DNA from 3 places in the Streptomyces corchorusii genome. Region 2 is predicted to be linked to each of the others. Evidence: riboswitches for the same ligand, from Rfam matches in the RefSeq annotation. Region 2 holds a riboswitch; each other region holds the start of a gene.

Region 1 (7,522 bases), on a different contig from region 2:
GGGTGTGCTGGGTCTGGAGCACCTTCGCGCGCAGGTAGCGGACGTTGTGGGCGGTGGTGAAGACGCCGGTCGGCACCCGGTCCCGTACCGCGATCCCCAGCGAGCGCAGCTGTTCGGCCTTGTCGGGGTTGTTGGAGAGCAGGTCCAGCTCGGTGATGCCGAGGGCGCCGAGCATCTGGGCGGCGGCCGTGTAGTCGCGGGCGTCCTCCGGCAGGCCGAGGGCGGCGTTCGCCGCGTAGGTGTCGAGGCCCCCGTCCTGGAGGGCGTACGCGTCGAGCTTGTTGTAGAGGCCGATGCCCCGGCCCTCCTGGCGGAGGTAGAGCAGGACGCCGCCGCGGTCGGCGATGCGCTCGACCGCCTCGCGCAGCTGCGGTCCGCAGTCGCAGCGGGCCGAGCCGAAGACGTCCCCGGTCAGGCACTCGGAGTGCAGGCGCACCAGCGGGACCGGGCCGGGCTCGCCGAGGACGACGGCGAGGTGTTCCCGGCCGTCGGTGAGGCCGTGGAAGGTGACGAGTTCCGCGTCGGCGCCGTAGCCGTCGGCGAAGCGCAGCGGTACCCGGACGCGGGCGCGCGGGGTGGCGGCGGGGATGTCGGGCATGCGGGTCCTCCCGGACAGTTGCTTCAGATTTGAAGCAGCGGTTCGCAGGGACCCTACCTCTGCTTAAAAGTTAAAGCAATCAGTGGGTCCGGTCCGCTCAGGAGGACGCCGGGGACGACGAGCAGGACGAACGGCGCCGCCAGGGGACGTCCTCGGCGCCGGACGCGTCGTCCTCGCCCTGGAGGCCCCGCGCGATCCCCGTGCAGATCTCCTCCAACTGCCCCACCTGCTCCGGGGTGAGCCGGTCGAACAGGGTGCTGCGGACCGTCTCCACATGTCCGGGTGCCGTACGCTCCAGGACGGCCACCCCCTCGTCCGTCAGCACGGCGAGCGAGCTGCGCTTGTCCCAGCGGCAGTTCTCCCGGCGCACCAGGCCGTCCCGCTCCAGCCGGGTCACCACGTACGTGAGCCGGCTGCGGGTGATCTTCAGCGTCTCGGCGAGATCGGTCATGCGCAGCCGCCGGTCGGGGGCCTCGGAGAGGTTGGCCAGCACCGAGTAGAACAGGTGCGGCATGCCGCCCTCCTGCTGGAGTTGCCGGTCGATGGCGTCCTCCAGGAGGCGGGAGGCGGCCATGTAGGCGCGCCAGGCGCGCTGCTCCTCGGGGGTGAGCCAGCGGGTCGTCATGCCGCCAGTGTAAGTTTGTTTAAAAGTTGAACCAAGCCGTCCGTCCGGACGAGTGAGGTCCGCCTCCGCGAAGAGAGGGCGCCGATGCCCCTGCCGTACGTGCTGCTGTCCGCCGCCGTCTCCCTCGACGGCTACCTGGACGACACCGGCCCCGAACGCCTGCTGCTGTCCAGCCCGGCCGACTTCGACCGGGTCGACGCGGTACGGGCCTCGGTCGACGCGATCCTCGTCGGCGCCGGCACGATCCGCGCCGACAACCCCCGCCTGCTGGTCAACTCCGCCGAGCGGCGCGCGGCCCGGGTGGCGGGCGGCAAGCCGGAGTACCCCCTGAAGGTCACGGTCACCGCCACCGGCGACCTCGACCCGGACGCCAGGTTCTGGCACACCGGCGGTGACAAGATCGTCTACACCACCGACCAGGGCGCCGAGCGGGCCGCCCGCCGCCTCGGGAGCACCGCCGACGTCGTTCCGCTCGGTCCCGTCCTGGACTGGCGGGCCCTGCTGGAGCACCTGCACGACGTGCGCGGCGTCGGCCGTCTGATGGTCGAGGGCGGCGGCACGGTCCACACCCAGCTCCTGCACCAGGGCCTCGCCGACGAACTCCAGCTGGTCCTCGCCCCCCTGTTCGTCGGCGACCCCGCGGCGCCCCGCCTGTTCGGGCCGGGGGCCTACCAGCCCGGACGGCTGCGCCTGCTCGACACCCGCCGGATCGAGGACGTCGTGCTCATGCGGTACGTGCCGACGGCGCCCGGCACCGGGGCGGTCGCCACCGCCGCCGACCGCCACTGGCTGCGCACCGCCTGTGAACTGGCGGCGCTGTGCCCGCCGTCGGAGACGGCGTTCAGCGTCGGTGCGGTGGTGGTGGCCGCCGACGGTACGGAGCTGTCGCGGGGGTACTCCCGCGAGGGCGCCGATCCGGTCGTGCACGCGGAGGAGGCGGCGCTCGCGAAGATCGCTCCCGCCGACGCGCGGATCACCGGCGCCACGGTGTACAGCAGCCTGGAGCCCTGCGCCCGGCGCGCGTCCCGGCCGGCGCCCTGTGCCGAGCTGATCCTCCGGGCCGGGGTGCGCAGGGTGGTCACCGCGTGGCGTGAGCCGGACACGTTCGTGGCGGGGGCCGACGGAAGCGGGGTCCTGGTCGCGGGGGGCGCGCGGGTCGTCGTGCTTCCCGAGCTGGAGGAGCTCGCCAAGGCGCCGAACGCCCACTTGCTGTGAGCGCCCGCCCGGCCCGGGGCCGGAAACGACTCAGGGCCCGGAATCCGCTGGATTCCGGGCCCTGAGTCTTCAGTAGCGGGGACAGGATTTGAACCTGCGACCTCTGGGTTATGAGCCCAGCGAGCTACCGAGCTGCTCCACCCCGCGTCGTTGTGACTCCAGTGTACGCCATGCGCGGGACCGCTCGCACACCCCTTTCGGCCCACACCGGTCGCCGCCCGCTCCGGGGCCCGGAAACCTGGAGGTACGTCGGACAACCGGGAGACACGCGGTGCGCCCTGGAAAGGTGGAGGAGAGCCCGTACGCCAGGGCGGGCGGCCGGCTTCCCGGCGACCCCGTGCCCGACCCGGGCCTCGGGGACGCACCGGTGCCGGTGCGCGCCCGCCGCCGTCCGGGCCCCCGTGCCCTGGCCCGCACCCTGCCCGCCCTGCTCATCGTCTGCGGTGTCCTGTACGGCCTGCTCGCCCCGGACGACTTCACGGCCGTCCCGTTCTTCACCGCGGCCCCGCTGGTCGCCGCGCCCTTGTCGTCGTTGCGCACCACCGTCCTGACCGGCCTCGCCTCCCTCGCCGCCGCCTACGCCGTGCACACCGACGCCGGGGTCCATCCGGCCGTGGGCACCCTCACCGACGTGGTCACCGTCGCGACGGTCGCCCTGCTGGCCGTCGCCATCAACCGGGTGGTCCGCCGCGGCGACCGGCGGCTCGCCTCCGCCCGGGAGATCGCCGAGGCCGCCCAGCGGGCCGTCCTGCCGGAGCCGGACGAGCGGATCGGCGGCTACGAGATCGCCGCCTGCTACGAGGCGGCACGGCAGGACGCGTTCATCGGCGGCGACCTGTACGCGGTGCAGGACAGCCCGTACGGCGTCCGGCTGGTCGTCGGGGACGTGCGCGGCAAGGGCATGGGCGCGGTCGCCGCGGTGGCCGTGGTGATCGGCGCGTTCCGGGAGGCGGCCGAGCAGGAGGCCACGCTGGAGGCGGTCGCCGAGCGACTGGAGCGGGCGCTGGCCCGCGAGGGCACCCGGCGCGACGGGATCGACGCCTTCGAGGGGTTCACCACCGCGGTCCTCGCCGAACTCCCGCACGGCGACGGCGTCGTACGGATCGTCAACCGCGGCCATCCGCCACCGCTGCTGCTGCACGCCGACGGCACCCTGCGCACCCTGGCCCCCGCCGAGCCCGCGCTGCCGCTCGGCATGGGCGACCTCGGCCTGTGGCCGGACCGGGCCACCGAGACCGCCTTCCCGAGCGGCGCGACCCTGCTGTTCCACACCGACGGCCTGTCCGAGGCCCGGGACGCCCACGGCCGGTTCTACGACCCCGCACGGCGGCTCGCGGGGCGCACCTTCCCCGGCCCGGCGGCGCTGGTCGGCCGGCTCGCCGAGGAGGTGCGCCGGCACTCCGGGGGCGGCATGACCGACGACATGGCGCTCCTCGCCGTACGACGGCCCGCGACGTCACCGACGGTCACCGGGCGAGCGCCGTCCGCATAACATCTGAGTCACCATCAAAACCGAAGGTGACTGCTGAACCGGGCCGGCGCCCGGTCAACTCGCCCGCTTTGACGGGGTAGTGGCCGATAACTCCGCCGGTAAAGACGCGAATGATCAAGCCGAACGGCTTGGAAAGTGACTGGCAAGTCTATTAACGTTCGATAACGCAGCGCGGTCGTCACAGCCGTCACAAGAGGCGGCTCCGTGCGCACACGCCGAATCCCGCAAGGGAGCCGGGGAACCACCACCCTGGGGTGAATCACGCGGATGCCGCCGTGAACTCACGGAGTCCACGACCGGTATACGCGCGTAGGAGACCTTCCTGCTCCGAACCCGTCAGCTAACCCGGTAGGCGAAAGGAAGGAAAGGAGTACGCCCGCGTGGCGTCCAACCGGCCTGTCCCAGAAGCCCCGTTCATACCGGCACAGCGCGAGCCCGAGACCTTCGGGTACGGCGCCTACCAGGCCGAGGAGGGCCCCTGGGAGGAGTGGAACCCCACCGAGGAGTCCGTCGCCCCGGTGCGCGGCCGGCACCGCGTCGCCAAGCAGCGCGGCGGCTTCGCGCGCAGCTCCACCGTCCTGGGCGTCGGCGTCATGGCCGCGGTCGGCGCGGGCGGCATGGCCAGCGCCAACACCGGCAAGCCGCCGGTCTCCATCTCCCTGCCGGACCTGCCCTCGGTCGGCTCCCTCTTCGGCGACGACTCCGCCGACCACCAGCCGGCCCAGGCCGCCACGGCCACGCTGAGCACCGTCGGCGTGACCACGGCCGCCGGCGAGGACGGCGCCGACGCGGGCGAGGCGCTGCGCAACCGGATCATGGCCCAGGCCGAGCAGCAGCAGGGCCAGGCCGAGAGCAAGGCCACCGCCGCCGCGGTCGCCGCGGCCGAGAAGCAGAGCGCCGACGCCGCCGCCCAGGCCGAGAAGGAGGCCGCCGCCAAGGCCGCCGCGGCCAAGGAGAAGGCGGAGGCCGCCGCCGAGAAGAAGGCCGAGGAGGAGCGGCTGGCGAAGCTGGCCGAGCAGTACACGCTGCCCACCTCCTCGTACACGATCACCTCGACCTTCGGCCAGGCCGGCGGGATGTGGTCCTCCGGCTACCACACCGGCCTCGACTTCGCCGCACCCACCGGAACCCTGATCAAGGCCGTGCACAGCGGCACGATCACCGAGGCGGGCTGGGCCGGCTCCTACGGCTACCGCACGATCCTCACCCTGGACGACGGCACCGAGCTGTGGTTCTGCCACCAGTCCTCGATCAGCGTCTCCGTCGGCCAGAAGGTGGCCACCGGCGAGGTCATCGGCCGCGTCGGCGCGACCGGCAACGTCACCGGCCCGCACCTCCACATGGAGGTCCACCCCGACGGCCAGCCCACCGGCATCGACCCGATGGCGTGGCTGCGCGACAAGGGCCTCACCCCCTGACGGCCCGCCCCTCGCGGGAACTTGGCGGGAACTCGGCCCCGGCGGTGGGATGCGATCACCCACCGCCGGTGTTGACATGACGTATGACGTCACTTCGTAAACTCGGTTCTTCCGATCTTGAGGTCTTCCCGCTCTCCCTCGGCGGCAACGTGTTCGGCTGGACCGCCGACGAACAGACCTCCTTCGCCGTTCTCGACGCCTACACCGCGGCGAGCGGCAACTTCGTCGACACCGCCGACTCCTACTCCGCCTGGATCGAGGGCAACCAGGGCGGCGAGTCGGAGACGATCATCGGCAAGTGGGTCAAGGCCCGCGGCAACCGCTCCGAGGTCGTCATCGCCACCAAGGTCAGCCAGCACCCCGAGTACCAGGGCCTGTCCGCCGCCAACATCAAGGCCGCCGCCGACGCCTCCCTGCGCCGCCTGGGCACCGACCACATCGACCTCTACTACACCCACTACGACAAGCCCGAGGTGCCGGTCGAGGAGATCATCGGCGCGCTGGACGAGCTGGTGAAGGCCGGAAAGGTGCGGCACATCGCCGCCTCCAACATCAGCCCCGAGCGGCTGCGGGCCTCCCTGGACTTCTCCGACCGCGAGGGCCTCGCCCGCTACGTCGCCGTCCAGCCGCACTACAACCTGGTCTCCCGGGACACCTACGAGGGCCCGTTGCAGGACCTCGTCGCCCGCGAGGGCCTGTCCGCCGTCCCGTACTTCTCCCTCGCCTCGGGCTTCCTCACCGGCAAGTACCGGCCCGGCAAGACCGTCGACAGCGCCCGCGCCGAAGGAGCGCAGAAGCACGCGGAGTCCGAGCGCGGCCAGAAGGTCCTCGCGGCCCTGGACGAGATCGCCGCGGCCCACGAGGCCCCGGTCGCCACGGTCGCCCTGGCCTGGCTCGCCGCCCAGCCCACGGTCACGGCCCCGATCGCCTCGGCGAGGACGGTGGAACAGCTTCCGGCGCTGCTGGGGGTGGCGGAGCTGAAGCTGACGGAGACCGAGGTGGCCCGCCTGACGGAGGCGTCCGCCTAGCCCGTCCCCCGCGCGACGGTGCGGCCCGGCGGTGCCGGAGGACCCCCGTCAGCCCCCGTGACTACGTCCGGTACGGGTTGTACGCGGGGTACGGCACCGCCGGATACCCGTACGGCGCCGCCGCCCCCCACTGGCCGGGCGGCGGAACGGACGCCCTGCTCGCGTACTCCAACGCGGGCCGGGCCACATCCCTGCGCCGCCACAGCTCGTCCAGCAGCTCACGCTCCCGGACGACGAAGTCGGGCCCGGCCTTGCCCTTCCGCCCCCGGTGCCGCAGGAACGCCAGCGAGGTCGCGCACGCCTCGTACCGGGCCACCTCCCGCGCCGCCTGGCGCCCGTGGTGGTGGCGGGCGTAGTCCCGGGCCATCCGGCGCGCCCGCATCGACCCGAGCGCGAACGGCTCGGCCGGCCCCAGCCACCCGGCCAGCACATACGTGGGCAGCTCCGCCCGCACGGTCCGCAGCTCCCGCTGCCGGGTCCGGATCGCGAGCCAGGTCACCACCGCGAACGCGGGCACCATGAAGGCGCCGTAGACGGCGAAGAAGCCGTACTCGCCGAAGGTGGAGGAGCCGTTCCAGAAGGCGTGCATGCCCATCGCCAGCAGCAGCCCGCAGACCGGCAGCAGCACCCGCCGCGCGTGCTGCCGCTCGGCGGACAGCGCGGCGACGCCGAAGCCGATGCCGGTGAGGACGGTGAACAGGGGGTGCGCGAACGGGGACATCACGATGCGCACGAAGAAGGTGGCGGCGGTGACGGAGGCGATGCCGCGGTCGCCGGTGAGCTGGTCGGTCCCGAAGGCCGTACCGAGATAGAGGATGTTCTCGGTGAACGCGAACCCGGTGGCGGTGACGCCCGCTATCACCACCCCGTCCACGATCCCGGTGAAGTCACGCCGGCGGAAGAGGAACACCAGCAGGACGGCGGCGGCCTTCGCGGACTCCTCCACGATGGGGGCTATCACGGTGGCGCCGAGCGTGTCGGCACTGGCCGGATCCGCGGTCGAGGTGGCGATCCACTTGGTCGCGAAGCTGTTGGCCACGATGGCTATCAGCGCCGCCGCACAGGCCCCCCAGGCGAAGGAGAAGACCAGGTTCCGCCAGGGGCCCGGCTCCACCCGGTCCAGCCACCGGAAGGCGGCCATCAGCC
Region 2 (7,522 bases):
GGCGGTGCAACGCCCCTGTGGTGACGACCAGTTGCGGTGGGTGCCCCGGCATCCACCAGGCGTCCGGGTACTCGTCCTCCAGCACCAGCATCGGCCCGCGCGCCGCCGGCAGTCCGGCCGGCAGCTCGGGGGCGCGCTCGCGCAGGTGCGCCCGGGCCTGGTCGCGGCTGCGGCGGGCCTCGACGAGTTCGCGGGCCAGCATCGCCGTCGTCCAGGCGGCCCCGCAGGCCAGCAGCACGGTGAGCGCGGCGGCCCACCCCGGCGCGGTGGACAGGTCGTAGGCGGCGGTGACGGCGGGCGGCGCGGGCGCGAACACGTGGTCGCGGACGGTGTGGAAGACGGCCGCCGCGCCCAGGACCAGCGCGGTCAGGCAGCACAGCAGGACGGTGGCGACGAGACACTGCCACACCCACAGCGCGACCACGGGTTCCCGCTCGGGCCAAGCGGCACGGGTCAGCGCGCGCGGCGCCGGTACGGCGGCCGTCAGGGCGACGACGCTCAGCAGGAGCAGGCAGACAGTCATGCCGGGGCTCCGGTTCCTGGTCGGAGAGGTGTGCGGGTGACGGTGGTGCCGGGCACGCGTCACGCGACAGCGGCTCGCGTGTGGTGCGTGCCCCGTCAGTATGACGAAGACGGGCGGCCGGAGTCAGGTGTCGACACCGATCGGCCGGGACCGGCCGGGTCCGCGACCCCCGCCGCGCCCGACCGGCCCGCCACACAAGCCGCCCGGCCCGCCCGCTACGCAAGCCACCCGGCCCGCCCGGCGCGCCCGTCCGGCGCTCCCCGCCCGGCAACCCCCGCCCCGTAACCCTCCGCGGCGTCAGCCCGACACCACCCGCCCGCTGACCTCGCCCAGTCCCACCCGGCTGCCGTCCGCGCCCGGGGCCCATGCCGACAGGGTGACCACGTCGCCGTCCTCCAGGAAGGTCCGCTTGCCGTCGGGGAGTTCGAGGGGGTCGCGGCCGTTCCAGGTCAGTTCCAGCAGGGAGCCGCGCTGGCGTTCGGTGGGGCCGCTCACCGTGCCGGAGCCGTACAGGTCGCCCGTGCGCAGCGAGGCGCCGTTCACGGTCAGGTGGGCGAGCTGCTGGGCGGCGGTCCAATACATGGTGGAGAAGGGCGGTTCGGAGACCACATGGCCGTTGACCGCGACCGAGATGCGGAGGTCGTAACCGCCGGGCTCGGTGCCGGGCGCCGAGTCGTCCAGGTAGGGCAGCAGCGGATGCGTGCGCTCCGGAGGCGCCACGCGCGCGTGCTCCAGCGCCTCCAGCGGGGTGATCCACGCCGACACCGAGGTGGCGAAGGACTTGCCGAGGAACGGGCCGAGAGGGACGTACTCCCAGGCCTGGATGTCCCGCGCGGACCAGTCGTTCAGCAGGCAGAGCCCGAAGACGTGCTCCCGGAAGTCGCCGAGGGCGACGGGGGTGCCGAGCCGCGACGGCACGCCCACGACGAAGCCGACCTCGGCCTCGATGTCCAGCCTGATCGAGGGGCCGAAGACGGGCGCGGGGTCGGCCGGGCCCTTGCGCTGCCCGGAGGGCCGTACGACGTCCGTGCCGGAGACGACCACGGTGCCGGAGCGGCCGTGGTAACCGATCGGCAGGTGCTTCCAGTTGGGGGTGAGGGAGTCCTCGGCGTCGGGGCGGAAGATCCGGCCGACGTTCCGGGCGTGGTTCTCCGAGGCGTAGAAGTCGACGTAGTCCGCGACCTCGAAGGGAAGGTGCAGGGTCACCTCGGACAGAGGGTGGAACAGCGGCTCGACGACCGCGCGGTGGGCCGGGTCCGTGACCCAGGACGTAAGGGCGCGCCGTACGTCCGACCAGGTGGCGCGGCCGGCGGCCAGCAGCGGGTTGAGGGTGGTCCGGGCGAGCAGCGGCTGGTGGGGCGAGCCGAGCGCGGCGGCTGCGGCGCCCGCGTCGAGGACGTGGTTCCCGAGCCGGACGCCGATCCTCCGCTCCGTGCTGCCGGAGGGCGAGAACACGCCGTAGGGGAGGTTGTGCGGACCGAAGGGGTCGCCCTCGGGGACGTCGAAGGGGGGCATGGGGTGCTGCCTCACTCTCATCCGGGCCACGCATGGCACTGCGTTCCATGTGGTCGGGCCACACGTTACGGCCGAGCCGCGTTTCTTGGGCAGTGCCTCACCGGCTGGCCGCGGCCCACGGCTGCGCATCGCCCACCGAGCCGTCCACGGCGAGCGGTTGGGCGCGGGCGGTACGTAAGTGCGGGGAATGAGAGGTGAGTCGGCGGAGCGTGCTGTCCGTATTCTCTGATCATGGCACCCACCCCGGCATATGCACTGATCGCCACTGACCTGGACGGGACGCTGCTGCGCGGCGACGACACCGTCTCGGACCGGTCCCTCGCCGCGCTCGCGCGGGTGGCACGGGCCGGCGCCCGGCACCTGGTGGTGACGGGCCGCCCGGCCCCGCGGGTGCGACCGCTGCTCGCGGACCTCGGCCGCGCCGGGCTCGCGGTGTGCGGGCAGGGGGCCCAGGTCTACGACGCGGCGACCGACCGTCTGCTGTGGTCGGTCCGGCTGGACCGGGAACTGGCCGAGACGGCGCTCGGCAAGATCGAGGCGGAGGTGGGGCAGGTCTACGCGGCGGTCGACCAGGACGGCGTGGACGGGCTCACGCTCATCGAGCCCGGCTACCGGATGCCCCACCCGACGCTGCCCGCGGTGCGGGTCGGCCGGCGGGACGACCTGTGGTGCGCGCCCATCAGCAAGGTGCTGCTGCGGCACGCCACCCTGTCCGACGACGAGTTGGCGGCCGTGGCCCGTGCGGCGGTGGGCTCGCTCGCGACGGTCACCATGTCGGGGCCGGGCACGGTGGAGCTCCAGCCGTGCGGGGTGACGAAGGCGACCGGGCTGGCGCTGGCCGCCGAACGGCTCGGGATCGCCGCCGAACGGGCCCTCGCCTTCGGCGACATGCCCAACGACATCCCGATGTTCGAATGGGCCGGGCGCGGTGTGGCCATGGCCAACGCCCATCCGGAACTCAAGGCGGTGGCCGACGAGGTCACCTTGTCGAACGAGGACGACGGCATCGCCGTCGTCCTCGAAGGACTCTTCCCGGCCGGCTGACCGGGATGTCAGGAGCGCCCGGCCCGGCCGCCGGTGCCGGTCAGTACGCGCCGAACACGTTGTCGATGGACCCGTACCGCGCGGCCGCGTAGTTGCAGGCGGCGGTGATGTTGGCGACCGGGTCGTAGATGTCGAAGGACGTGCCGGCCACGTGGTACGCCTTGAACGTCGGGTCGATGACCTGGAGCAGGCCCTTGGAGGGGATGCCCTTGGCGGCGTTGGAGTCCCAGAGGTTGATGGCCTTCGGGTTGCCCGAGGACTCGCGGATGATGTTGCGGTAGATGCCGTTGTAGGTACCCGGGATGTGCTTCTCGGCCATGATCGCCAGCGACTCGCGGATCCAGCCGTCGAGGTTGTCCGGGTAGCCGGCGGGGGTGGTGGCCGCCGTGGTGGTGGCGGTGCTGGGGGCCGCGGAGGCGTCGGCCGCGCCGATGAGCGGCAGGGCGAGGACGGCGGCACCGGTGCCGGCGGCGGTGAGCGCGCGGACGAGGCGGTTGTTCCGGGTACGGCGGGGCTGGGCGACAGCAGACATGGGGGCGTTCCTCTCCGGCGCCTGCGAGGTGAGCTGTCGGGTTCGGGCGGGGAGGTGCCCGGCCGTGCTCCTGACGGAGGCATGGCTTCACCCCTAGCCGTCCCGGCGCGGCGTGTGCCGTTCCGGACCGGCGGCTTACCTGGGTCCCCCGCTCCTGCCGTACGAATGAGTTCGTCGATGGGTATGCGGGCGGCGGCAGGATTCGGCGTCCGCCCGACGGCCCGGAACGTATGCGAGAGCACATGTCGGGAACAAGGGCCGGATTCATACAACGTGCGATTTGACCTTGATCGACAGCGTATGGGGTGCTTGATCCTTTGCGGTTGCCAATCCTCAACTCGCCGACAGGGCAAGGAGTCACGGCGGCCGGGCCGAGGGGGCGGGCCGGCCGGGCGCGTGACCCAACTCACGAAATAGCAAACAGTTTCAATTCGGACATGGGGGATTAGGGGGATTCGCGCCTGAAGTCGGGGAGATGGTGGAACCCGGCATATGAGGGGCGTCGTTGCGGAGGTGCGGGCGCGGTGTCCGGATTACTCCTATATGGATAAAAATCCGCTCACACTGTGTGATCAAAACCATGCCGGTCATGATCCGGTATCGCCCGGGCTGGACCGGTGGGCGCTATCGGTGATCGAAAGAGGACCGGATACGCTGACTTGAGTGAGGGCAGCGACCTATCGACAAACCGCGTAATCGCCAGCAGACACCAGCAGACAGGAGACCCCTCGTGACCGTCGTCGGGCCGTTCGGGCTGAGCGTGCGGGACCAGGCTCTGGAAGCCGATGTCCAGGCCGGATTGGCGGCTGTCGAGGAAGGCTTGCTCGAAGCCACCAAGAGCGAGGTCCCGTTCATCACGGGGGCCGCGCAGCACCTCGTGCGGGCGGGCGGGAAGCGGTTCCGGCCACTCCTCGTGATGCTCGCCGCCCAGTTCGGCGACCCCTACGCGCCGGGCGTGGTGCCCTCGGCCGTCGTCGTGGAGCTGACCCATCTGGCCACGCTCTACCACGACGACGTCATGGACGAGGCGGCCGTACGGCGTGGCGTGGACAGCGCCAACACGCGCTGGGGCAACTCCGTCGCGGTCCTCACCGGCGACTTCCTCTTCGCCCGCGCCTCCCAGATCCTCGCCGACCTCGGCCCCGAGGCGGTCCGGGTGCAGGCACTCGCGTTCGAACGGCTCGTCACCGGCCAGATCCTGGAGACCGCGGGTCCCTCGGACGGCCGAGACCCGGTCGAGCACTATCTGGACGTGCTCGCCGGCAAGACGGGCTCCCTGGTGGCGGTGTCGTGCCGGTTCGGCGCGATGATGTCCGGCGCGGACGAGACGGTCGTCGACGTCCTCACCCAGTACGGCGAACGGCTCGGCGTCGCCTTCCAGCTCGCGGACGACGTCCTGGACATCGCCTCCGACTCCCACGAGTCCGGCAAGACCCCGGGCACCGACCTGCGTGAGGGTATCCCGACCCTGCCGGTGCTCCGGCTGCGCGAGCGGGCCGCCCGGCTGGGCCTGCCCGAGGACGTCGCGCTGTGCGAGCTGCTGGACTCCGACCTCAGCGACGACGCCCGGCACGCCCAGGCGCTGGCCGCGCTGCGCGCGCACCCCGCGCTGGAGCAGGCCCGCCGGGACACCGTGCGGTACGCGGAGGAGGCGCGGGCCGCGCTCGCCCCGCTGCGCGAGTGCGATGCCAAGGCGGCGCTGATCGAGCTGTGCGACGCGGTCGTGCACCGCGCCGGCTGACCTGGCCGGTCACCCGGCCGGTCACCCGTACGGGCCCCGGCATCCGGCACGACCCCTACGGGTCGGGTGGAGGAACCACCGCCGGGTGTCATACCGCAGGTGTAGACGGAGTTGGCTCCGAGGTCTGACGCTTGTGCACAGCCGATTTGGTCAGATGGACACCACGGAAATCACCACTCCTCACCGTTTCGGGTGAGAATGGCGGCTCAGGGTGGACCAGCGGAGCAGCGGACCAGCGTGAGGACAGCCGCCGCCGACGACGGAGGTAAGGCACACATGGCACCGTACGAATCCGACGACGCAGTGGGCGCCGCGCACGACGAGCACCCGCGTACCGGCCGGCGCAAGGCCGCCCGGTACGCCGTGCCGGTCGCGGTGGTGGGGGTGGCGGCGGCCACGATCGGGCTGGTCCCGGCGCTCGCCGACTCCGGTGACCCCGACCTGCCGAAGATCAGCGCGCAGCAGCTCATCGAGAAGATCGCCGCGTCGGACGTGCAGCGGCTGTCCGGCACGGTGAAGATCAGCACCGATCTCGGCCTGCCCGACCTCGGCGGCCTGGAGGACGGCCTGATGTCCGGCTCGGGCCGCGGCGGCTCGGGCGACGGCTCCTCCGCCGACCCGCAGGCCAAGCTCACCGAGCTGGTCTCCGGCACGCACACCCTGCGCGTCGCCGCCGACGGCCCGGACCGGCAGAAACTGTCGCTGCTGGAGAGCGGCGCCGAGTACAGCCTCATCCACAACGGCAAGGACGTCTGGGGCTACGACAGCAAGAGCAACGAGGTCTACCACTCCACCGGGGCCGGCTCCGGCAAGGACCGCGAGGGCGAGCCGCCGGCCACCCCCAAGGACTTCGCCGACCAGGCCCTGAAGTCGGTGGACGACACCACGTCCGTCACCGTCGACGGCACCGCGCAGGTCGCCGGGCGCGACGCCTACAAGCTGCTGATCCGGCCCAAGCAGTCCGGCACCACGGTCGGCGCCATCAGCATCGCCGTGGACGCGAAGACCGGCATGCCGCTGAAGTTCACGCTGACCCCGAGCAGCGGCGGCGCCGCCGTCCTCGACGCGGGCTTCACCCAGGTCTCCTTCGCCCGGCCGGCCGCCTCCACGTTCGACTTCACGCCGCCCAAGGGCGCGAAGGTCACCGAGGAGAAGGACGCCCCCGGGGCCCGGGAGCACACCCCGAAGCACGGCGAGGACTTCGCCGGGGGCCTGGCGGGCAAGGACGGGCTGAAGGTGCTGGGCAAGGGCTGGACCTCCGTCGCCACCTTCGACACCGGCGCCAAGGGCGGCCTGCCGACCGGCTCCCAGGGCGGTGACCTCGGCGGCTTCCTCGGTTCGCTGGGCGACCCGGTCTCCGGGAAGTTCGGCAAGGGCACGGTCTTCTCCACCCGCCTGGTCAACGCCCTGATCACCGACGACGGCAAGGTGTACGCGGGCACGGTGACCAAGGAGGCGCTGGTGAAGGCGGCCGACGCGGGGAAGTGACCCCCCGGGCGCACCGCACCGGATGAGACGAACCGGATGAACCGAGGGGAGCCGATGGACGAGCCGTCCGCCACGCAGCCGGAGCCGGGCGACACGACGGCGAGTGTGATCGCCACGCACGGCCTCACCAAGCGCTACCGCGGCGGACAGCTCGCCGTGGACGGTCTGGACCTGACCGTCCCGGCGGGCAGCGTCTTCGGCTTCCTCGGCCCGAACGGCTCCGGCAAGACCACCACGATCCGCATGCTGATGGGCCTGATCGAGCCGACCGCGGGCACCGCCCGGGTGCTCGGCCGGCCCATGCCGCGGGCGGCCCGTACGGTCCTTCCGCAGGTCGGCGCCCTCATCGAGGGCCCCGCTCTGTACGGCTTCCTCTCCGGCCGGGACAACCTGCTGCGCTACGACGCCGCGGACCCGACCGCCGACCCGCGCACCCGGCGCGCCCGTGCCGCCGCGGCGCTGGACCGGGTCGGCCTCGCAGCCGCCGCCGGCAAGAAGGCGAAGGCGTACTCGCTCGGCATGAAGCAGCGTCTGGGACTGGCCGCCGCGCTGCTCCAGCCGCGCAGACTGCTCGTCCTGGACGAGCCCACCAACGGCCTCGACCCGCAGGGCATGCGCGAGATCCGCACCCTCGTCAGGGAGTTGGCCGCCGACGGCACGACCGTCTTCCTCTCCTCCC
Region 3 (7,522 bases), on a different contig from region 2:
AGCTCCACGTCCGACTCCAGGATCCGGGTCAGCTCCTCGATCTCCGCGGTGAGCTTGTCCTTCTCCGCCTCCAGCTCGATCCGGTCGTACTTGGTGAGCCGGCGCAGCGGCGTGTCGAGGATGTACTGCGTCTGCACCTCGCTCAGCGAGAAGCGCTCGATCAGGCGCTCCTTGGCCTGCGCGGAGTTCTCACTGGACCGGATGATCCGGATGACCTCGTCGATGTCGACCAGCGCGGTCAACAGGCCCTCGACCAGGTGCAGCCGGTCGCGCTTCTTGCCGCGGCGGAACTCGCTGCGGCGCCGGACCACGTCGAAGCGGTGGTCCAGGTAGACCTCCAGCAGCTCCTTCAGGCCCAGGGTGAGCGGCTGGCCGTCGACCAGGGCGACGTTGTTGATGCCGAAGGACTCCTCCATCGGGGTCAGCTTGTACAGCTGCTCCAGGATCGCCTCCGGCACGAAGCCGTTCTTGATCTCGATGACCAGGCGCAGGCCGTGCTCGCGGTCGGTGAGGTCCTTGACGTCGGCGATGCCCTGGACCTTCTTCGCGTTGACCAGGTCCTTGATCTTCGCGATGACCTTCTCGGGGCCGACCGTGAACGGCAGCTCGGTGACCACCAGGCCCTTGCGGCGGGCGGTGACCGTCTCGACCGAGACGGTCGCGCGCATCTTGAAGGTGCCGCGGCCGGTCGCGTACGCGTCCCGGATGCCGTCCAGGCCGACGATCCGGCCGCCGGTGGGCAGGTCCGGGCCGGGGACGTGCTTCATCAGCGCGTCCAGGTCCGCGTTCGGGTTGCGGATCAGGTGGCGGGCGGCGGCGATGACCTCGCGCAGGTTGTGCGGCGGCATGTTCGTCGCCATGCCGACCGCGATGCCCGAGGAGCCGTTGACCAGCAGGTTCGGGAAGGCGGCGGGCAGCGCCACCGGCTCCTGCTCCTGGCCGTCGTAGTTCGGCGCGAAGTCGACCGTGTCCTCGTCGATCGACTCGGTCATCAGGCTCGTCGCCTCGGCCATCCGGCACTCGGTGTACCGCATGGCGGCCGGCGGGTCGTCGTTGCCCAGCGAGCCGAAGTTGCCGTGGCCGTCGACCAGCGGCACGCGCATGGAGAAGGGCTGCGCCATGCGCACCAGGGCGTCGTAGATCGACGCGTCGCCGTGCGGGTGCAGCTTGCCCATGACCTCGCCGACGACACGGGCGCACTTCACATAGCCGCGTTCGGGGCGCAGGCCCATCTCGTTCATCTGGTACACGATGCGGCGGTGCACCGGCTTCAGGCCGTCGCGGGCGTCCGGCAGGGCGCGCGAGTAGATGACCGAGTACGCGTACTCCAGGTAGGAGCCACGCATCTCGTCCACGACGTCGATGTCGAGGATCCTCTCCTCGAACGAATCGTCGGGCGGCGGGGTCTTCGTGCTGCGGCGGGCCATCGCTGCCGGCTCCTTGCTGAAAGGATGGACGGAACTGACGCCGACCATTGTGGACCGAGGCAGTGACAACCCGTGCCGCGACCCGGTTCCCAAGGCCCCGCCGGGAGCCGGGAGCGGGTCCCGGGCGGGTCACGGGATCCGCTGTGGGCGTACGCCCCGCGGGAACTTCGCCGAGGCCCCGCACGCTTTGCATACAGTGGCAGGAACGGCAGGAAAACCGCGGTTTCCATCAACCGCCTCCGCTCGCGAAGGGACGTACATGCCCATGGGTCACACGACCACAGCCGAGGCAGGCTCCGGGGGCCTGACAGCGACCGAGCACCGCCTGGCCAACGGTCTGCGCGTGGTGCTCTCCGAGGACCACCTGACCCCGGTGGCGGCGGTCTGCCTCTGGTACGACGTCGGCTCACGCCACGAAGTCAAGGGGCGTACCGGCCTGGCTCACCTCTTCGAGCACCTGATGTTCCAGGGCTCCGCGCAGGTCAAGGGGAACGGCCACTTCGAGCTGGTGCAGGGCGCCGGCGGCTCGCTGAACGGCACCACCAGCTTCGAGCGGACCAACTACTTCGAGACCATGCCCGCCCACCAGCTGGAGCTGGCGCTCTGGCTGGAGGCCGACCGCATGGGCTCGCTGCTGGCCGCCCTGGACGACGAGTCCATGGAGAACCAGCGGGACGTCGTCAAGAACGAGCGCCGCCAGCGCTACGACAACGTGCCGTACGGCACCGCCTTCGAGAAGCTGACCGCGCTCTCCTACCCGGAGGGCCACCCCTACCACCACACGCCGATCGGCTCGATGGCGGACCTGGACGCGGCCACCCTGGAGGACGCCCGCCAGTTCTTCCGCACCTACTACGCGCCGAACAACGCGGTGCTCTCCGTGGTCGGCGACATCGACCCCCAGCAGACGCTCGCGTGGATCGAGAAGTACTTCGGCTCCATCCCGTCCCACGACGGCAAGCCCGCCCCCCGCGACGGCTCCCTGCCGGACGTCATCGGCGAGCAGCTGCGCGAGGTCGTCGTGGAGGAGGTCCCGGCGCGTGCCCTGATGGCCGCCTACCGGCTCCCGCACGACGGCACGCGCGCGTGCGACGCGGCCGACCTCGCCCTGACCGTCCTGGGCGGCGGAGAGTCCTCCCGCCTGTACAACCGGCTGGTGCGCCGGGACCGGACGGCCGTCGCGGCCGGCTTCGGTCTGCTGCGACTGGCCGGCGCTCCCTCCATGGGCTGGCTGGACGTGAAGACCTCCGGTGACGTCGAGGTGCCGGTCATCGAGGCCGCCATCGACGAGGAGCTGGCCCGGTTCGCCGCGGAGGGCCCCACGGCCGAGGAGATGGAGCGCGCCCAGGCCCAGCTGGAGCGCGAGTGGCTGGACCGGCTCGGCACGGTCGCCGGCCGCGCCGACGAACTGTGCCGGTACGCGGTCCTGTTCGGCGACCCGCAGCTCGCCCTGACCGCGGTCAAGCGCGTCCTGGAGGTGACCCCGCAGGAGGTCCAGGAGGTCGCCAAGGCCCGTCTGCGGCCCGACAACCGCGCGGTCCTCGTCTACGAGCCGAAGTCCCCGGAGTCCGTCCCGGACGCCGGGGTCCCCGAGGACCCGGAGCAGGAAGCGACCGTCGAGGCGGGCCGCGACGAGACCGAGAACGAGGAGACGGCCAAGTGACCGAGCTCGCCACCATGGACTTCCACCCCCAGCCGCGGCCCGGCGAGGCCAAGCCGTGGGCGTTCCCGGCGCCCGAGCGCGGCACGCTGGACAACGGCCTGACCGTGCTGCGCTGCCACCGCCCGGGCCAGCAGGTCGTCGCCGTCGAGGTGCTGCTGGACGCGCCGCTGGACGCCGAGCCGGCCGGCCTGGACGGCGTCGCCACGATCATGGCGCGGGCCTTCTCCGAGGGCACCGACAAGCACTCCGCCGAGGAGTTCGCCGCCGAGCTGGAGCGCGCGGGCGCCACCCTCGACGCGCATGCCGACCACCCCGGCGTGCGGCTCAGCCTGGAGGTCCCGGCCTCCCGCCTGGCCAAGGGCCTCGGCCTGCTCGCCGACGCCCTGCGCGCGCCCGCCTTCGCCGCGAGCGAGGTCGAGCGGCTGGTCCGCAACCGCCTGGACGAGATCCCGCACGAGCTGGCCAACCCCTCCCGCCGGGCCGCCAAGGAGCTCTCCAAGGAGCTGTTCCCGGCGACCTCGCGCATGTCCCGTCCGCGCCAGGGCACCGAGGAGACGGTCGAGAAGATCGACGAGGCGGCCGTACGCGCCTTCTACGACCGTCATGTGCGGCCCGCCACGGCCACCGTGGTCGTCGTCGGCGACCTGACCGGCGCCGACCTGGACGCGCTGCTGGGCGACACCCTGGGCGCCTGGACCGGCACCCCGGGCGAGCCCCGGCCGGTGCCGCCGGTGACCGCCGACGACACCGGGCGCGTGGTCATCGTGGACCGGCCCGGCGCGGTCCAGACCCAGCTGCTCATCGGCCGGATCGGTCCCGACCGGCACGACCGGGTGTGGCCCGCCCAGGTGCTCGGCACGTACTGCCTCGGCGGCACCCTCACCTCCCGCCTGGACCGGGTGCTGCGCGAGGAGAAGGGCTACACCTACGGCGTGCGGTCCTTCGGGCAGGTCCTGCGGTCCGCGCCGGACGGCACGGGCGCGGCGATGCTCGCCATCAGCGGCTCCGTGGACACCCCGAACACCGGCCCGGCGCTGGACGACCTGTGGAAGGTGCTGCGCACGGTCGCGGCGGACGGTCTGACCGACGCCGAGCGGGACGTCGCCGTGCAGAACCTGGTCGGTGTGGCGCCGCTGAAGTACGAGACCGCGGCGGCCGTCGCGAGCACGCTGGCGGACCAGGTCGAGCAGCATCTGCCCGACGACTTCCAGGCGAGGCTGTACCAGCAGTTGGCGGCCACGGGCACGGTGGAGGCCACCGCGGCCGTGGTGAACGCCTTCCCGGTGGACCGCCTGGTGACCGTCCTCGTCGGGGACGCGTCGCAGATCAAGGCGCCGGTGGAGGCGCTGGGCATCGGTGAAGTGACCGTGGTGGCGGCCGAGTAGGCGACCGCGGTGGCGGCCGGACGACGGCACGCGCGCGTGGGGCCCTGGCGACCTACGGGTCGTCAGGGCCCCACGCTGTTCCACTCCGTCCGCCAGATGCCCGTTTTGGGGCGGAGGTTGCCTGTCTGCCCTGTGGGATGCGCTACAAAATCCGGGATGTGTTTGAGGATTGACAGCGTGCTTGCGTAGTTTCGTCCGGGCTGTTCGTCAGGCAGTGCGCCGCACCCGCGGCACCGGACAGTCATCGCCGAGTCCCCGTACGGCGCGAGCCAGGGGAGCCGGGGACCCACCGTCCCTGGGGTGAATCGGGCGCCCGCGCTGCTGCGAGGGGGCCCGTAGGAGACCTTCCTGCTCCGAACCCGTCAGCTAACCCGGTAGGCGAGAGGGAAGGAAAGGACCAGCCACTTCATGGCGTTCATGTGCGCCACCGGGAAGCACCGCAAGCCCGGCCGGGTCAAGCGGACCACCGTCCAGGCGGCCGGCGTCGCGGCCCTCACCACCACCGGTGTGATCGGCACCCTCGCCGCCTCCCCGGCGCTCGCCGCCGAGACATCCACGGAGCAGACCGGCCTCACCCCGGTCGTCGCCGTGTCCGAGGACGTCGCCGACGAGATCGACGCGCAGGCCGCCGCGCAGCAGCAGGCCGCCGAACAGAAGGCGGCCGAGGAGGCCGCGGCGAAGGCGGCGGCGAAGCGGGCCGAGGAGGTCCGCGCCGCCAAGGCCCGGGCGGCCCGGGAGGCGGAGCGCAAGCGGCTGAACGCCTTCGTGGCCCCCATCGTGCACTCCTACGTCTCCACCGCCTACCGGGCCAGCAGCTCCCTGTGGTCCTCCGGTGCGCACACCGGCATCGACTTCCACGCGGCCAGCGGCACGGCCGTCCACGCGGTGGGCTCCGGCACGGTCGTCTCCGCGGGCTGGGGCGGCGCGTACGGCAACCAGGTCGTGATCCGCATGGCCGACGGCATGTACACCCAGTACGGCCACCTGTCGTCCATCGGGGTCGCGGTGGGCCAGAAGGTCGTCCCGGGCCAGCAGATCGGCCTGTCCGGCGCCACCGGCAACGTCACCGGTCCGCACCTCCACTTCGAGGTGCGCACGACCCCCGAGTACGGCTCGGACGTCGACCCCGTCGCCTACCTCCGCAAGCACGGCGTGCACGTCTGACACCGACCGCACGGCTGTCCGAGGCCCCGGCTCACCGAGCCGGGGCTTTCGCCGTTTTTCACGGTGTCCGCCGGATCCGCTGTCCAAAAAATCGCCATGGATTAGGGTCCGCCGTCGGAAATTCCGGTTCGTTGGAATAGAGTCTCGGAACACGCGTCCATCGTCGACGTTTCACGGGGATTAAGACGGAGGTCGGTCATGCGTATTCCGGCGCACTCGGTGTGCACGGCCATCCGGGACGACATCGTCGCGGGTGTCTACGAGCGCGGCAGCCGCCTCACCGAGGAAGTCCTGGCCCGCCGCTACGGCGTCTCGCGCGTCCCCGTGCGCGAGGCCCTGCGCACCCTGGAGGCCGAGGGCTTCGTGGTGACGCGCCGGCACGCGGGCGCGTGCGTGGCCGAGCCGACCGAGCAGGAGGCCGCCGACCTGCTGGAGATGCGGACGCTGCTGGAGCCGCTGGGCGCCGCCCGGGCCGCCCAGCGGCGCACCGAGGCGCACCTGAAAGTGCTGCGCGGTCTGGTCCGGCTGGGCCAGGAGCGGGCCCGCAGGGGCAGCAACGAGGACCTGCGCTCGCTGGGCGGCTGGTTCCACGAGACGCTGGCCCAGGCCTCCGGCAGCACCTCGCTGACCTCGATGCTCACCCAGTTGCGGCACAAGATCGCCTGGATGTACACGGTGGAGGCGCCGGTCGGCCCGGTGGAGTCCTGGACGGAGCACGGTGCCATCGTGGACGCGGTGGCGCGTGGCGACGCGGAGCGCGCGCGGGCGCTCACGGCGCTGCACGCCGAGCGTGCGACGGGGGCGCACCGATTGCGGTTTTCTCCCGCCACGGAGCGCGTGAGGACTTCGCAACATGCCGTAAACATGCCGGGCCCGCGGCATTAACAAGGGCACCGTATACAAAGAAGAGGCATTTCCCGTCGGGGTATTTCCTGCTGCCCCGAATTCATCGTGCCGTAATTCCGCGGAGTTCACCGGGCGCCTGCGGGCGGTGAATCGACGGCACATCGGGTCGAGTGCGTCCGTGTGCGGTCGACTTCGTCCCGGATACGGCGGAGCCGCGCCGCCCCGAAAGGCGAACGCGGCTCCGGCGCTCTGCGCGGTGGTCGCTCAGACGGTCTCGGGCAGCTCTTCCAGGCCCTCGGAGACCAGCTTGGCCAGACGGTCCAGGGCGGCGTCGGCGCCCTCAGCGTCGGAGGCGAGGACGATCTCCTCGCCACCCTGGGCACCGAGGCCCAGGACGGCCAGCATGGAGGCCGCGTTGACGGGGTTGCCCCCGGCCTTGGCGATCGTCACCGGGACGCCTGCGGCCGTGGCGGCTCGGACGAAGATGGAGGCGGGGCGGGCGTGGAGGCCCTCGGCCCAGCCGACGTTGACGCGGCGCTCAGCCATGTGTTGCTGCCCTTCGGTGTTCAGGTTGTCTAGACCAGTTTCCCATATCGTGAAGCCTCTCCGGAGCGGACGTGCGTCCCCTCCGGTGCGGCACCGGACCGCGGCCTCGGTCCGGCTTCTCGTCCTCCACAGACTGCCTCGCGACGTTGTCGGACGCGAGCCGTACTCTGGGGCCCATGCAGACCTCGGCGGGCCGGCAGGACCGGCACCAGTACCCCGCCCACTGGGAGGCGGACGTGGTGCTGCGCGACGGTGGCACCGCGCGCATCAGGCCCATCACCGTTGATGACGCCGACCGCCTGGTCAGTTTCTACGAGCAGGTCTCGGACGAGTCGAAGTACTACCGCTTCTTCGCGCCGTACCCACGACTCTCCGCCAAGGACGTCCACCGCTTCACGCACCACGACTTTGTGGACCGGGTGGGACTCGCGGCCACCATCGGCGGCGAGTTCATCGCCACCGTACGCTATGACCGCATCGGCACCGGCGGC

What was found. Region 2 has a riboswitch for cyclic di-AMP ahead of AQJ11_RS12550 (transglycosylase SLT domain-containing protein). Riboswitches for the same ligand answer to the same signal wherever they lie in the genome.
Region 1: another riboswitch for cyclic di-AMP. It lies ahead of AQJ11_RS44255 (M23 family metallopeptidase); the one in region 2 lies ahead of AQJ11_RS12550 (transglycosylase SLT domain-containing protein).
Region 3: another riboswitch for cyclic di-AMP. It lies ahead of AQJ11_RS28205 (M23 family metallopeptidase); the one in region 2 lies ahead of AQJ11_RS12550 (transglycosylase SLT domain-containing protein).

The regions. Positions count from the first base shown of each region.
Region 1 covers NZ_KQ948386.1:36-7,557, forward strand. Annotated here, with positions in the region: partial or broken gene AQJ11_RS44230 (GTP cyclohydrolase II) at 1-598, opposite strand, end outside; gene AQJ11_RS44235 (MarR family winged helix-turn-helix transcriptional regulator) at 696-1,223, opposite strand; gene AQJ11_RS44240 (dihydrofolate reductase family protein) at 1,308-2,438, shown strand; tRNA gene AQJ11_RS44245 (tRNA-Met) at 2,512-2,585, opposite strand; gene AQJ11_RS44250 (PP2C family protein-serine/threonine phosphatase) at 2,710-3,930, shown strand; cyclic di-AMP (ydaO/yuaA leader) riboswitch at 4,134-4,300, shown strand; gene AQJ11_RS44255 (M23 family metallopeptidase) at 4,311-5,348, shown strand; gene AQJ11_RS44260 (aldo/keto reductase) at 5,432-6,376, shown strand; gene AQJ11_RS44265 (PrsW family intramembrane metalloprotease) at 6,438-7,522, opposite strand, start outside.
Region 2 covers NZ_KQ948354.1:557,326-564,847, reverse strand. Annotated here, with positions in the region: gene AQJ11_RS12565 (M56 family metallopeptidase) at 1-523, opposite strand, end outside; gene fahA (fumarylacetoacetase) at 821-2,038, opposite strand; gene AQJ11_RS12555 (Cof-type HAD-IIB family hydrolase) at 2,270-3,082, shown strand; gene AQJ11_RS12550 (transglycosylase SLT domain-containing protein) at 3,123-3,614, opposite strand; cyclic di-AMP (ydaO/yuaA leader) riboswitch at 3,620-3,801, opposite strand; gene AQJ11_RS12545 (polyprenyl synthetase family protein) at 4,345-5,355, shown strand; gene AQJ11_RS12540 (LolA family protein) at 5,632-6,843, shown strand; gene AQJ11_RS12535 (ABC transporter ATP-binding protein) at 6,898-7,522, shown strand, end outside.
Region 3 covers NZ_KQ948361.1:220,976-228,497, reverse strand. Annotated here, with positions in the region: gene AQJ11_RS28220 (DNA gyrase/topoisomerase IV subunit A) at 1-1,427, opposite strand, end outside; gene AQJ11_RS28215 (M16 family metallopeptidase) at 1,687-3,090, shown strand; gene AQJ11_RS28210 (M16 family metallopeptidase) at 3,087-4,475, shown strand; cyclic di-AMP (ydaO/yuaA leader) riboswitch at 4,711-4,871, shown strand; gene AQJ11_RS28205 (M23 family metallopeptidase) at 4,884-5,639, shown strand; gene AQJ11_RS28200 (GntR family transcriptional regulator) at 5,838-6,524, shown strand; gene AQJ11_RS28195 (HPr family phosphocarrier protein) at 6,750-7,031, opposite strand; gene AQJ11_RS28190 (bifunctional acetate--CoA ligase family protein/GNAT family N-acetyltransferase) at 7,208-7,522, shown strand, end outside.